One region of the Variovorax sp. PAMC26660 genome, then DNA from elsewhere that is predicted to be linked to it. Evidence: riboswitches for the same ligand, from Rfam matches in the RefSeq annotation. Region 1 holds a riboswitch; the other holds the start of a gene.
The links. A riboswitch is a leader RNA that binds a small molecule or an ion and turns the genes downstream of it on or off. The one in region 1 is predicted to bind thiamine pyrophosphate.
Positions count from the first base shown of each region.

Region 2: it holds a riboswitch for thiamine pyrophosphate, as region 1 does, so the genes downstream of both, H7F35_RS27840 (purine-cytosine permease family protein) here and thiC (phosphomethylpyrimidine synthase ThiC) in region 1, are expected to answer to the same signal.

Region 1 covers NZ_CP060295.1:1,693,043-1,700,670, forward strand. The annotation lists gene H7F35_RS08110 (putative immunity protein) at 195-662, opposite strand; gene H7F35_RS08115 (D-2-hydroxyacid dehydrogenase family protein) at 659-1,654, opposite strand; gene H7F35_RS08120 (thioredoxin family protein) at 1,768-2,094, opposite strand; gene H7F35_RS08125 (HAD family hydrolase) at 2,160-2,852, opposite strand; gene thiC (phosphomethylpyrimidine synthase ThiC) at 2,920-4,806, opposite strand; TPP riboswitch at 4,899-5,004, opposite strand; gene H7F35_RS08135 (YchJ family protein) at 5,031-5,465, opposite strand; gene H7F35_RS08140 (hybrid sensor histidine kinase/response regulator) at 5,568-7,385, opposite strand; gene H7F35_RS08145 (helix-turn-helix transcriptional regulator) at 7,513-7,628, shown strand, end outside.
Region 2 covers NZ_CP060295.1:5,890,389-5,898,016, reverse strand. The annotation lists gene H7F35_RS27855 (aspartate aminotransferase family protein) at 1-163, opposite strand, end outside; gene H7F35_RS27850 (TetR/AcrR family transcriptional regulator) at 279-1,019, shown strand; gene H7F35_RS27845 (adenylate/guanylate cyclase domain-containing protein) at 1,006-2,919, opposite strand; TPP riboswitch at 3,088-3,195, shown strand; gene H7F35_RS27840 (purine-cytosine permease family protein) at 3,272-4,606, shown strand; gene thiD (bifunctional hydroxymethylpyrimidine kinase/phosphomethylpyrimidine kinase) at 4,551-5,399, opposite strand; gene H7F35_RS27830 (FAD-dependent oxidoreductase) at 5,540-6,634, shown strand; gene thiS (sulfur carrier protein ThiS) at 6,631-6,834, shown strand; gene H7F35_RS27820 (thiazole synthase) at 6,857-7,628, shown strand, end outside.

The DNA.
Region 1 (7,628 bases):
TGCGGGGAGCACCTGGTGTCATTCGCACAGGGACACGCTGCTGGTGTACTGCTGATCAACGACTGCCCTGTCCAGCGCTCGCGCCGATACGGGGCTCTTTTTCGCGAAATAAAGGAGGAGCGAAGCGGGGGACATTCGCGAAAAAGAGCACCGTGTCGGCGTGGGCGTCGCCCTGAACAGCACCCAGCAAAGCGTCACGCGCCAAAGGGAACCGCACAGCCCTTCGACAAAGAACAAAACTCCGAGACCTGCCAAGCAAACTCTTCCGCAAACGCGTCGGGGTCCGACAAGGCATAGGCGCCATACGCGTAGACCGTGGCGTACGCGGCGTACTCCGCCGCCTGAAGCGCATGCCCCGTCACCGCATGGAACACGGCATAGGTCGCGGAAACGGCCGCATGCGCCGACGCATCGATGGAGGCCGAGCCCGGGTGGCTGCGCGCGACAGTTGCCATTCGTTCCTGCACCCGCGCCAGCGCCTGTGCATCGCAGCGGCCTTCAAGGAAGGCGCCGAGCGTGTCCAGCGCATCGATGGCCTCCGGTGCTTCCAGCAGGTGCCGCACGCGCTGTACGCACGCAAAGCCGAAACGCAGGCGCAACGGCATCTGGCGCTCCGACTGGAGATCGACCTCCACGGCCAGCCGCTGCAGCTCTGCGTTCATGACCCCGCGACGCTCCGCATGTGGCCCAGCACGTCCGGGTTGACCACGTTGGTCGGGTGACCTTCGGCGAAGGCCGTGATCTGCTCGAAGACATCGGAGAACTGCAGGTCGTATTCCTCGCGCGTCACGTAGCCGATGTGGGGCGTGCACACCACGTTGGGCAGGGAGATCAACGGATCGGCTGGATCGGTGAGGGGTTCCGTTTCGTAGACGTCCACCGCCGCCATCGCCGGACGCCCCGCCTGGAGGGCTTGGACCAGCGCACCGGGTTCGACCAGCCCTGCGCGGCTTGTGTTCACAAGGATCGCGCTGGGCTTCATCAGTGCGAGGTCTTCGCGTCGCACGATGCCCCGAGTGCCGGGCACCAACCGCATGTGCAGCGAGATGGCATCGCATTCCCGAAAGAAGGCGTCACGGTCCGGCGCCGGCTGCCGTCCATCCGCAAGGGCACGCTGCAGCGAATCCGGCCGCGCCCACACCAGCACCTTCATGCTGAAGGCTTCAGCGTAACCCGCCACGGTGGCGCCGATGCGGCCGTAGCCATAGATACCCAGCGTCTTGCCACGAAGCGTGGAGCCCACGCCGGCCTGCCAGTCGCCCCGCTGCAGCGACGCCATCTGCTGGGGAAGCTGCCGGGCCGCGCACAGCAGCAAGGCCCAGGTCAGCTCGGCCGCCGCATACGACGGGGTGCCCGGATGCAGGTCCGACGACACCACGATGCCGAGCCGCGTGCAGGCCTCGATGTCGATGTGCGGGTACACGCTGCGCTGGCTGATCAGCCGCAGCCGGGGCAGGCGCTCCAGCAATGCAGCCCTGAGCGCGGTGCGCTCGCGGATCAGCACCACCGCGTCGGCATCGGCGAGCCTGCGCGCGAGCACATCAAGACCATCGACATGGTCGTTCCAGACCGCGACCTGGTGACCATCCAGCTTGCGAAAGCAAGGCAGGGTGCGCAAGGTGTCAAAGTAGTCGTCCAGTACCGCGATGTTCATCATGAACGCGGATTCTGGACGCGACAGGCGCCCGTGAGAAATGAATTTATCTGAGCAATTGCGTCCAGATTTTCATGAAAGCAGCAGGCGCTGCGACGCGCGATGTGCGTGCGTCAGGCTGGCTGCGAGATCGACGCCAGCGCGTCCGCAATGGACTGGCTGTCTTCGGGACGCACCAGCTTCGCGACCTGCTGGCCGTCGCGCATGAACACCAGCGTGGGCCACAGCCGCACGTTGAACGAACGGCCCAGCGGGCGCCCGCTGCCGTCTTCGACCTTGATGCGTGGAATGTCCGGGTACTTGGCAAAGGCCTCGGCAATGTTCGGCTGCGCGGCCTTGCAGATGCCGCACCAGTTGGTGCCGAACTCCACGACGGCAGGGCCCTTGAGGGCGTCGATCTCCGTGCGGTCGGGTTGCTCGGTCTTGTACTCGGATGTCATGGGGCTGGCTCCTGTTTCGGGTCTGTCGTCGACGCGGCCGTCGGTCGCGTCATTGCACCAGAAACTCAGGCTGCCTGCAGCCGGTAGGCCGATAGCAGCGCGGGCAATTCGGCCATGTCGCTGAACACCTTCACCGCGCCCACGCTCAGCAGTGGCCCGGGGCCGCTGTGGCCGGATTCGCCGGTGCTGTAGCCGAACACCGTGGCGCCCGCAGCCACGCCCGCCATCGTGCCGGTGACCGTGTCTTCGACGATGGCGCAACGGCGCGGGTCGACGCCGAGGGCTTCGGCGGCGGCCAGGTACACGTCGGGATGCGGCTTGGAGTGAGGCATTTCGTGCCCGCTGAAAATGCGCCCCTGGAAGCAGTCGAGCAGCCCGACCTTGGCCAGTTGCAGCTCGACCTTGTGGCGGTCGGCGCCCGAAGCGCAGGCGATGCGCCCCTTGAGCCTGGTGTGGATTTCACGAATGGCGGCAGGCGCATTGGGAATCGCGACCAGGTCGCGCTCCAGGGCTTCGTTGCGGCGAGCCCGGAACGCCTTGAGCCATTCCGGCGTGATCGCGAAACCGGTCTTCGATTCGATGAGCGCGGCCTCGTCCTTCACGGCCTTGCCGGTGAAGGTGTTCATCGACTCTTCGGTCGTGATGTGCCAGCCCAGCTCGCCCAGCATTTCGGCAAGGACGCGGTTGGTGATGGGCTCGGAATCCACGAGGACGCCGTCGCAGTCGAACAGGACTGCGGCAAAAGGAAATGGAGTCATTGCACTGGGGAGGTTCGGGGGAGTGGCCCCATGGTAGCAATGACCCCGGCGCCGCCAGGGCGCCCGCTCAGGAAACCGAACGGATCGGGATGTACATCTCGCCACCGCCGGCCATGAATTCCTTCGACTTTTCCTCCATGCCCGCCGCCACGGCCGCAGCCTCGGCCACGCCCTTTTTGGCCGCGTACTCGCGCACTTCCTGCGTGATCTTCATCGAGCAGAACTTGGGGCCGCACATCGAACAGAAATGCGCCACCTTGCTCGAATCCTTGGGCAGGGTTTCGTCGTGGAATTCGCGCGCCGTGTCGGGGTCCAGGCCCAGGTTGAACTGGTCTTGCCAACGGAACTCGAAACGTGCCTTGCTCAATGCGTCGTCGCGCGAGCGCGCACCCGGGTGCCCCTTGGCCACGTCCGCCGCATGCGCGGCGATCTTGTAGGCAATGATCCCCTGCTTCACGTCGTCGCGATCGGGCAGGCCCAGATGCTCCTTGGGCGTCACGTAGCACAGCATCGCGGTGCCGGCCCAGCCGATCATCGCGGCGCCGATGGCGCTGGAGATGTGGTCGTAGCCCGGCGCGATGTCGATGGTCAGCGGCCCGAGCGTGTAGAACGGCGCCTCGTGGCAGTGCTTGATCTGCTCGTCCATGTTGGCCTGGATCATGTGCATCGGCACGTGGCCCGGGCCTTCGATCATGGTCTGCACGTCGTGCTTCCACGCGATCTTCGTCAGCTCGCCCAGGGTGCGCAGTTCGGCGAATTGCGCTTCGTCGTTGGCGTCCGCGCCGGAGCCGGGACGCAGCCCGTCACCGAGCGAGAAGCTCACGTCGTACGCCTTCATGATGTCGCAGATGTCCTCGAAGCGCTCGTAGAGAAAGCTCTCCTTGTGGTGCGCGATGCACCACTTGGCCATGATCGAGCCGCCGCGCGACACGATGCCCGTCATGCGGTCGGCCGTCAGGTGAATGAACGGCAGGCGCACGCCGGCGTGGATGGTGAAGTAGTCGATGCCTTGCTCCGCCTGCTCGATCAGCGTGTCGCGGAAGATTTCCCAGGTCAGGTCTTCGGCCACGCCGCCCACCTTCTCCAGCGCCTGGTAGATCGGCACGGTGCCGATGGGCACGGGGCTGTTGCGCACGATCCAGTCGCGCGTGGTGTGGATGTTCTTGCCGGTCGACAGGTCCATCACGTTGTCGGCGCCCCAGCGGATCGCCCACACGAGTTTTTCGACCTCTTCCTCGATGCTGGAAGTGACGGCCGAATTGCCGATGTTGGCGTTGATCTTGACCTTGAAGTTGCGGCCGATGGCCATCGGCTCGACTTCGGGGTGGTTGATGTTGGCCGGGATGATCGCGCGGCCACGGGCCACCTCGTCGCGCACGAACTCGGGCGTGATGATGCGCGGAATGCTCGCGCCCATCGGGTTGCCGGCCACGCGCTTGGCGCGCTCTTCATTGGCGAGGTATTCGGCCATCCACTCGCGCTTGCCGTTTTCGCGCAGCGCCACGTATTCCATCTCGGGCGTGACGATGCCGCGGCGCGCGTAGTGCATCTGCGTGACGTTGGCGCCCGACTTGGCGCGGCGCGGCGTGCGCTGCAGGGCTGCGGCACCGGCGCGCAGTTCGGCCAGGCGCTGGGCGTCGTGGTCCTGGGCGTGCTTCAGGCCTTCGTCCAGCGCCTGGTGCGAGCGGCCTTCGTAACTTTCGGTGTCATTGCGCTCGATCACCCAGGCGCCGCGCACGTCGGGCAGGCCGCGGCGCACGTCGATCTCGACCTTGGCGTCGGTGTACGGGCCCGAGGTGTCGTAGAGCGACACGGTCTCGCCGTTGGTGAGCAGCACGTCGCGCACCGGCACGTTCAGGTCGGGCCGGCTGCCCGGAATCAGGCACTTGTGGGACGCGGGAAAGGGCTCGCGCGTGAGCGAGAGCAAAGAGGTGAACTTGTCGGGGGCATTCATCGGGGCACTCCTTGTTGAGGGAAAGGGTGCTCCGCAATCGCTCGGTGGGCCTTCGGGCCGTCACGGAAGGGGGGGGTGACGGACGGACCGAAGTCAGGGAGTGCAGCTCTTCTTACGCCGGTATGACCCGGATCAAGTTCGCGGGTCGGCTGCTTTGCCATCTCAGCACACCACTTGTGTGCACCCCGGAGCGAGGCCGATTGTGCGAGCCTCGGCCCGGTGCGTCAACCCAGGGGCTGCTGCAGGTCGCCTTCGAGGTAGTACCAGCGCTCGTCTTCCCGTACGAAACGGCTGCGCTCGTGCAGGCGCGTGGCGGCGCCCGTGGCCGCGCTGCGCTGGCGCGCAACGAACTCGACCTCGGCATGGTCCGCGTCCAGCACGGAGCGCGAACGGATGTCCAGCCCCAGCCATTTGACGCCCGGCTCGAACTCGATCGAGGCCGGCCGTTTCGACGCATGCCAGCTGGCGAGCAGGTATTCGGCCCGCTCCAGCACGAAGGCCGAATAGCGCGAACGCATCAGCGATTCGGCGTCGGGGGCGGGTGTGTTCTCGAAATCGTCGAGGTAGCGGCCACAGCACAAGGCGTAGCCGATGGGCTTGTCGCGGCGGTCGGTGCGACCGCAGGGGCAAGGTCCGGTGGTGGGATCGATGGCGCTCATGAAGACCGCTATTGGAACACCTCGCGGGCGAGGTGCCGATGGGGCAAGCCCGGAGCCAGGGTGAATCGACATTCAAACGGGGCCGTTGAATGTCGATTCACCCTAGGCCCGACGGCTGCCAGCGATGGCTTCCTGCAGGGCCTGTGCCTGCGCAGGCTTGTAGATCAGCGCATAGCCCGCGCGCTCGACTTCGGCCCGCGTTGCATGGGCGGTTTCACCCGTGAGAATGACCACGCTGCGCACCTTGCCGACCGCCTGCAGGGCCTGCGCGGCGGCCAGCCCCGAGAGGCCGCTGCCCAGTCGCAGGTCGCTCAGCATCAGGTCGAACACACCGCCGTGCTGCAGGGCCTCGCGCGGGTTGGAAGCCAGCGCCACTTCGTGGCCCCAGCCGCACAGCAGCGAGCGCATCGCCTCGCGCACGGGCTGCTCGTCGTCGAGCACCAGGATGCGAACGGGCGACAGGTCCGCCCCGGGCTCGGCCGGCGCATCGGCCACGGCGACGTCGGCATCCACGGGCGACGCCACCGCTTCTTCAAGCTCCAGCGAAAAGGTGCTGCCACGGCCCGGCGCGGTGCGCACCTCGATGCGCGAGCCCATGACCTGCGCCATGCTCGCCACCAGCGACAAGCCCAGCCCGAGGCCGCGGCTGCGGTCGCGCCCCGGGTTGTCGACCTGGAAGAACTCCTCGAACACCTGCTCCTGGTGCTGCGCCTCGATGCCCAGGCCCGAGTCGCGCACCTCGATGCGCCAGGCAGGCACGCCATTGCGCGGATGCTGCAGCCGCCGTGCGAACACGAAGACCGTGCCGCTCGGCGTGTACTTGATGGCGTTGTCGATCAGGTTGCCCAGCACCCGCGCAAGCATGCGCGCATCGGCCCGTACCACGGCCTCGGTCGGGCGCACGCGCAGTGCCAGCCCCTTGGCGTCTGCCAGGGCCCCGAAACGCCCGTGCAGCGACTCGAAGACCGTGTCCAGGTACAAGGGCTCCAGCCGCACCGGCGCAACGCCGCCGTCGAGCTGCGCGATGTCGAGCAGCGCGTCGATGGAACCACGCAGCGCATCGACGCTGTCGCGCATGAAACGCAGGTTGTCGGCACTGGGCGCGGTGCGGGTGTTGAGGGCGTCCACAAAGATCGCCAGCGCATGCATGGGCTGGCGCAGGTCATGGTTGGCGGCCGCGAAGATGCGCGCGCGCTGCGCCGCCAGGTGCGCGACGTGGTCGAGCTGGCGCGCCAGCGCATCGGCCAGCCGCGCCTTCTCGAAGCCAGCCTCGATGGCGCCCACGATCAGCCGGTTCTGCTTGCGCGCGTAGTAGAGCGCGGCAAACATCTGCGAGACCACCAGGCAGCCCATGATGAGCTGCACGCTGCCCGGCTCGACCACCAGCCGCAGCGCCATGCCCATGAACATCGGCACGCTGAAGCACACGGCCGCCAGCCACCACTGCGCCAGCGCCGCAATGACGACGCCGGAAACGCCGCTGATGAAAAAGTACATCAGCAGGATCAGCGCGAGGTTGTCGTGCGGAAAGAACAGCCACGGCGCCAGTGCCCAGATCAGCCCCGGCACCAGCATGCGCAGCTCCAGCCGCCGGCGCGTCTGCACGGCCGTGGCAACCTCGATGCTGGCCGGGTCGAAGCGGCGCAGGTGGCGGTGCCGCTGCCACTGTGAGGTGTGCACGAGCACGCCCCAGACCAGCGCGCCCGGGTCGCCGGTGAGTACGAGAAAAGTAATCCAGAAGATCGCGGCGACCGTGGCCGCCATCAGCGGCGTGTCGAAGGTATCGATCACGAAGGCCCGCGCAAGGCTCTGGTCGACCAGCGGATTCGCATTGGGCGACTCGACCCAGTAGTCGCGTATGCGCCGCAGGACCACTCCCAGGAAGGGCTTGCGGACGGGGCTGGAAGGGGATGAGGGCATGAGCAGAAGCCGGCCCATGATTTTGCGCGTATTGCATGACGCCGGGGTACCCACCCGGACATCCACCATTGGCGCGGCGCTTGCTAAACGTTAGCCTTACTCCGGCACATGAAAGAGCGAGGCGGCGATGTACCTGACAGGCTCTGAACAGCACGCGCTGCGTGGCGTTTTCACGCTGCTGGCGCAAGACCGCGACGAACGCGAGACCCGCGAGCGCCTGGGCTGGGCGCTGCTCGACCTGCT
Region 2 (7,628 bases), 3.2 Mb from region 1:
TTGCGATGGTGAGAGGGAACGGTGCGTAGAACAACACCGAGCGGCTGTTGGCGCCAGGCATGTAGCGCGCTTGTTCCTCGAACTGGCGCAGGCTCACCGGGTTGCTCTCGGTGAACTGCCGGTGCGCCTTCTCAAGGGCCTTGTTGATCGCGGTGTCGGTCATGGAAGATGTCCTCTCGATGGTGGTACGTCCGGGCGTTTGCGGCGCATTTAATTGATCAATGCTCAATTAATATTATTTATACGATTAATTGATCGCCTGCACAATGGCGGCTTCCATGAAGAAAACACCTGCCAAGCCCCCGCCCAGGACCGCCGGTCGCCCAGCAGGCGGCGCTGCGTTGACGAAGCAGCGCATCGCCGAAGCGGCGCTGGAATACATCGACGAATTCGGCCTCGGCGCCTTCAGCATGCGCGAGATCGCGACGCGGCTGGGCGTCTATCCGGCCACGGTGCACTGGCATGTGAGCACGCGCGAAGCGCTGCTCGCCGAGGTGGCCGCCACGGCGATGGCCGAAGTCACGCCGTCAGCGGGCAAGCTGACGTGGCAGGCATGGATCGCCGAACTGTTCCGCCGCTGCCGCGCCACCGTGCGGCGTCACCCGAACGTGGCGCAATTGCTCGGCGCCCAGTTGGTGTCGAACGGCAGCCTGCCGACCGAGCTTGTCGAGGGCGTGCTTGCGGCTCTGATCGAAGCCGGCTTCGAGGGCGAATCGCTGCTGGAGGCCTACAACTGCGTGATCGCGGCCATGCTGGGCTTCGTGACGATGGAGTTCTCGCCCCTGCCCTCCGACAACACGCAGGCCTGGGCCGAGGAACTGCGCGAACGCGTCCACACCATTCGCCCGCTCGACCACCCGGTGCTCACGCGCCACCTGCCGTTGCTGGCCAACAAGGCCTTCATCGTGCGCTGGGACAACGGCACGACAGTGCCGCTGGACGGCAGCTTCGAGCGGCACGTGCAGATCACCATCGACGGATTGGAAGCTTTCGCCAGCAGGGTCATCAGGACTGCGTAGGCTCCAGCAGCTCGTAGAGCACCATCCGCGTCTGCCGCCCGCGCAGTTCCACCAGTTCCTCGATGCGGCGCGTGGCGAGCCGCCCTTGCAGCCCCGCGAACGTTTCCTCGGAGAGCAACGTGCGCGTGCCCAGTTGCTTGTTGGTGCCTTCGATGCGGCTCGCCACGTTGATCACATCGCCCAGGGCCGTGTACGACAGGCGATCGCTGGAGCCGAGCACACCCGCCACCGCGAGACCCGTGTGGATGCCGATGCGTGTGCGGAACTCGTGCAAGCCCTCGTCGCGCCACTTCTGGTTGAGTTCGTTCATCTCGGCGTGCAGTTCGAGCGACGCGACGCAGGCTTGGTACTCCGCATCCGGCAGGTCTGCCGGCGCCCCCCACAGCACCATGATGCCGTCGCCCATGAACTTGTCGACCACGCCACCGTGCCGTGCGAACACGCCTGTGGCGAGGTTGAAGTACTCGGTCAACTGGCGCATCAGCACATCGGCTTCCATCGATTCCGAAATAGTGGTGAAGCCTTCCACGTCGGTGAACATCGCGGTGATGCGGCGCGGCGCCCCACTGGGCGCGAGCGTGTGGCCATCAGCAATGAGCTGCTTGATCACATCGACCGGCACGAACTTGCTGAAGGCCTTGAGGCTGCGCGCGGAATCGTCCAGCGCCTGGTTGAGGTGCTGGATTTCCAGCACCCGGCTCTTCTCGAGCGGCAGGTCGTCAAGTTCCAGCCGCCCGATGCGGCGGGCGGTGCGCGAGAGGTTTTCGATCGGCGCGGTCACGAGCTTCGACAGGCGCAGCGAAATGAAGAGCGCGATGGCAAGAAAGCTCAACGTGAGCAGCAGCGACCAGAGCACGTTGCGATGCAGGCCGCCGAGCAGCGCGTCTTCGGGCTCCCAGCTCACGAGCCGCCAGCCCGTGCCCGCGATGAGCGATGTCTGCACCCGGTAGCGCGCTCCCTCATGGTCAAGGGTGAAGGCCGTGTCTTCGGTCCAGCCCCGGCTGCCGTTGGCCAGCATGTGCGCGTGCAGCGCGCCGAGCACGCCACCTTGTGGATCTTCCAGCACGCGAACGACGTGGGGCTGGTCGCCACGTGCGATCACGTGGTGGTCGGCGCTCAGCAACGCGCTGTTGCCATGGCCGGTGCCACCGAACAGCCGGACCAGGCTGGAGAGATGGCCCAACGACACGTCGGCGGCCACCACCAGCGTCTGGGGCGCGCCTTCGTCGTCGCGTCGGTGGCTCGGCCGCGCGTGGCTGACGCCGAGTTCCTTCTCCGCTGGCAGCAGGAAAGGTGCGGTCCATACCGCGTGCCGCGCCTTCTCGGCTTGCAGGTATTCGCCGTCCTTCGTCGGGTCGTCGTCACTGCGGAAGGCCTCGATGCGGGTCGTCGCATAGCGCTGCCTCGGGTCGCTGTCGCCGTCTGAATCGGGTGGCTGCTTGTATTCCCACGTCTCGGTGCTGAACGTCGGATCGCGCAGGACCTGCCGCACGGCTGGCACGGGCTGGCGCAGCGCCATCAACTGGTGGCCGTCGTCGCTGGTCACGCCGATGCTGTCGAGCTCGGGCGTCTGCTCCAGCGCGGTCCAGAGCAACTCTGCGGTCTGGTCGCCGTCTTGGCCCGCCGGATGCAGGCTGGGCGTGTGGGCGATGGCGCGCACCAACGCTTCTGTCTTGGCGAGGAAGGCCAGCACGTTGTCCTCGACCCGGTCGTGGTTGACCTTGTGCGCGGACTCACCCACCCTCGACACCAGCCGTTCCGCTGCCCAGTAGCCGAAAGCCACCAGCAGCAGCGATTGCACCAGCGCGACGGCGCAGATGATGGTGCCGACATCGACCCTGAAGCGCCGCATGCGCGTTCGCGAAGTGTTGTCGGAGCCGACCGGCAAAGGCCCTGCCATGTCCGAACGCCTGAAATCATCATCTGCCATACGGTTTCCCTCCCGCGCATTGAAACGCGCCCTTGTTATTGGCCTTGATTTTCTCCCGTTCGCAGCATGGCCATGGCACGCGCGGCGATGCACTTTCCGGCAAGGGATAAAATCCTCCCCGCGCCGCAGTTCGCTGCAGTGCATTGCTAGGGGTGTCGAGCCGGAATCCGTTCCGGGGCTGACTGAGAGAGTCCCTTTGAACCTGACTGAGGTAATCCTCGCGCAGGGAAGCTGGTCCGGCGGCCTGTCGCGTTGTCTCGCGCGACGGCCGAGCCGCTGGAGCCTCGCCCACCTGCCAAACCTTTTGCACTGGAGCAAACGGATGGCACACGACGACAACAACGAATCTTCCCGCGCCAACGAGGCGCTCTCGCCGCTGCCCGCGTCGAAGCGCGTCTTTGGCTGGCATGACCATGCCTCGCTGTGGTTCAGCCTGGGCGTCGGCCTGCTGGTCATGCAGATCGGCGCCTACTTGGTTCCGGCAGTGGGCACGCGCGACGCGGCCATCGCGATCGTGCTGGGCTCCTGCCTCGGCGCCGGCCTGCTGGCCTGGACCGCGCGGCTGGGCTGCGAAAGCGGACTGGCCAGCGCCGGCCTGATGCATGCCACCTACGGCAGCGCCTTCGCGCGCCTGCCGGTGCTGCTCAACATCGTGCAACTGGTGGGTTGGACCACTTTCGAGCTGGTGATCATGCGCGAGGGCACGCAGGCCATCGGCCAACTGGCTTTCGGCCCGTCGCTCGGCTCCTTTTGGGGCGGCGTGCTGACCACGCTGCTGTGGGGCGCGGTGTTGCTGGCGCTGCTTGCGGGATCGATGGTCAAGCTGGTGCGGCGCTTCGTCAGCCGATTCGGCCTGCCGCTGGTGGTGCTGTCGTTGCTGTGGCTCAGTTGGCAGTTCGCGACGCGGCTGCAGGCCAAGGGGCTGGACGCCTTCTGGGCGCGGCCGGGCGACGGCAGCATGGGCATGTTCGGCGCGCTCGACCTGGTGATCGCGATGCCGGTGTCATGGCTGCCGCTGGTGGCCGACTATGCGCGGCACGGCAAGCGCAGCACGGGTGGTCTGGGCAGCGCGTTCAGCGGCACCTGGATCGGCTACGCGCTGGCCAATATCTGGTGCTACGCGCTGGGCGTGATGGTGGTGAGCGTGGCCGAACCGGGCGTCAGCCTCGTCACCGCGCTGCTGCTCGCACAGGGCGGGCTGGTGGCGCTGGGCCTCATCCTCATCGACGAACTCGACAACGCCTATGGCGACGTCTACTCGGGCTCGGTCTCCACCCACAGCCTGCTGCCGCGCTGGAGCGTGCGGCGCTGGGGCCTGCTGCTGGCCACGCTGTGCATTGCACTGGCGCTGGTGCTGCCGATGCACACGCTCGAACCTTTCCTGCTGCTGCTGAGTTCGGTGTTCGTGCCGCTGTACGGCGTGATCCTCGGGCGCCTGGGCAGTGGTCAATCGGTGGTGGCTACCGGCACGCGCCAGGTCGACTTCGGCGCGGCGCTGATCTGGATCGCGGGCATCGCGGCGTACCACGCCCTTGCCAAGTGGGCGCCCCAGTTGGGCTCGGCATTGCCGACGCTGGCCGCGACCTTCGTGCTTGCGTGGCTCAGCCGCCCGTCGCGGGCAGGCGGTACGTCGGCACTGGCGCAAAGCCGTGGTTGAGCGGACCATGGCCCGCGCCGATCTGCACGTTCGCGCCGGCGGCCATCGCGCCGAGGATGTACGTGCGCGCCTTTTCGACCGCCTCGGGCAAGGCCAAGCCCAGTGCCAGGTGCGCCGCGATGGCGGACGACAGCGTGCAGCCGGTGCCATGCAGGTTGCGGCTTGCGATGCGCCTCGAGGCCAGGCGCTTGCGAGCGCCATCGGACTGCAACAGCACGTCGACCACATCGTCGCCCGGCAGATGGCCGCCCTTGAGCAGCACGGCCTTCGCGCCGAGCGCCAGCAGTTCGTCGGCGGCGCCATCGAGCGCATCCACCCCGTCAATGGCATGGCCGATCAGCAACGCAGCCTCGTCGAGATTGGGCGTGACGACCAACGCGCGCGGGAACAGCTCGCGCACCAATACCTGCACGGTCTCCGCGGCGATCAGCCGGTCGCCGCTCGTGGCGACCATGACCGGATCGAGCACCACGTTCTTCAATTGATAGCGGTCGATGGCCCAGGCCACGACCTCCACCACCTCGGGCGTATGCAGCATGCCGAGCTTGACGGCATCGACGCCGATGTCCTCGATCACCGCCTGGATCTGCGCCTTCAGAAAATCGGGCGGCACGCCGTGAATGCCCGACACGCCCAGCGTGTTCTGCGCGGTGAGCGCGGTGATGGCCGTCATGCCGTAGCAGCCGAGGGCCGCGAAGGTCTTGAGATCGGCCTGGATGCCGGCACCGCCGCCGCTGTCGGAACCGGCGATGGAAAGCACGCGTGCGTAGCGCTGGGGAAGTCCTTGGGTCATACGGAAAATTATCGGCGACCTGCCTTGCATTTCTCCCTCCCCTTCCGGGGGAGGGTCGGGGTGGGGGCAAGCGGCGTATCTATTGGGCGCTCTGCCTGCCCCCATCCCAGCCTTCCCCCAGAGGGGGAAGGAGCAAGACCATGAGCCTGCCATTTCAATCAGTCGCCATCCTCGGCGCGGGCCTCATGGGCCGGCTACTGGCGGTTTCGCTGGCGCAGGCTGGCTGCAAGGTCGACCTGTACGAAGCGGGCAGCGCCGACGCCGAGGGTGCGGCCGCGCGCGTGGCCGCAGCCATGCTCGCGCCGCTGGCCGAATCGGCCGTGGCGCCGGTCTCGGTCGTGCGCATGGGGCAGCACGCGCTGTCGCGCTGGCCCGAACTGCTGGCCTCGCTCGCACAGCCCGTGTTCTTCCAGCGCGAAGGCACGCTGGTGCTCTGGCACCGGCAGGATGCGGCCGAAGCCTCGCGGCTTGCGCGGGTGCTCGCCACGACTGGCGCGCAGGTCCCCGAACTCGCGCCGATGCAAACGCTCGACGCGACAGCCATCGCCGCGCTCGAGCCTTCGCTGGGCCAGCGTTTCGCGCAGGGCCTGTTCCTGCCGGGCGAAGGCCAGCTCGACAACCGCGCCCTGCTTGCATCGCTGCTCGCCACCTTGCAGGGCAGCCCGAACGTCGACCTGCACTGGCAATCACCTCGCGCACTGGCGGACTTCTCACCCGGCCAACCGGGCCAGCCCGACTGGGTGATCGACTGCCGCGGCCTGGGCGCCAAGCCCCAGTGGCAGGCGCTGCGCGGCGTGCGCGGCGAGGTGATCCGCGTGCATGCGCCCGAAGTGACGCTGCAGCGCCCCACGCGCCTCGTGCATCCGCGCTATCCGCTCTACATCGCGCCCAAGCCCGGCAACATCTTCGTGATCGGCGCGACGGAGATCGAGTCGGACGACATGTCGCCCGCCAGCGTGCGCTCCACGCTGGAACTGCTGAGCGCCGCCTACGCCGTGCACAGCGGTTTTGCCGAAGCGCGCATCGTGGAGATCGCCACGCAGTGCCGTCCCACGCTGCCCGACAACCTGCCTGCCATTCGCCAGCCGCAGCCGCGCGTGCTGCAGATCAACGGCCTGTACCGCCACGGCTTCATGATCGCGCCCGCCCTGCTCGACGCCACGATGCAGTTGCTCGCGCACGGCCACGCCACGCTTGCGCGCAGCTTCGGCATGGAGACCTCCGACAACGCATGACGATGAACATCCTGATCAACGACAAGCCCTTTGCGCTGCCCGACAGCGCCACGCTCACCGACGCGCTGGCCGCATTGAATGCCACGCCGCCGTTTGCGGTGGCCGTGAACCGCGAGTTCGTGCCGCGCTCGGCCTATGCGGCGCGCACGCTGCAACCCGACGACCGCATCGAGGTGATTCGCCCCGTGACGGGCGGCTGAACGAACGATGGAGACAACACCCATGACGAACAACACAAACGATCCGCTGGTCCTCTACGGCGAGACCTTTCAAAGCCGGCTGCTGCTCGGCACCGCGCGCTACCCATCGCCCGACCTGCTCGAAGCGGCGGTGAAGCGCGCGAAGCCCGCGATGCTGACCGCGTCGCTGCGCCGCCAGACAGCGAATCAGGGCTCGGGCAACAGCGACCTCGGCAACGGCTTCTGGGAGCTGCTGCGCAACCTGGCCGTGCCGGTGCTGCCCAACACCGCCGGCTGCCACAGCGTGCAGGAAGTGGTCGCCACCGCGCAGATGGCGCGCGAGCTGTTCGACACGCCGTGGATCAAGCTCGAATTGATCGGCGACGACTACACGCTGCAGCCCGACACGCTGAATCTTGTCGATGCCGCATCGCAGCTGATCCGCGACGGCTTCAAGGTGCTGCCCTATTGCACGGAAGACCTGGTGCTGTGCCAGCGGCTGGTCGACGTCGGTTGCCAGGCCGTGATGCCCTGGGCCGCGCCCATCGGCACCGGCCGCGGGCCGATCAACCCTTACGCACTGCAAGTGCTGCGCGACCGGCTCAAGGTGCCGATGCTGGTGGATGCGGGCCTCGGTCTTCCTTCGCATGCCTGCCAGGTGATGGAGTGGGGATACGACGGCGTGCTGCTCAACACCGCCGTCGCCCTGGCGCAGGACCCGGTTGCAATGGCAGGCGCTTTCGCCGATGCCGTGCAGGCGGGCCGCACCGCCTGGCGCGCCGGCGCCATGGCTGCGCAGGATGCGGCGCAACCCA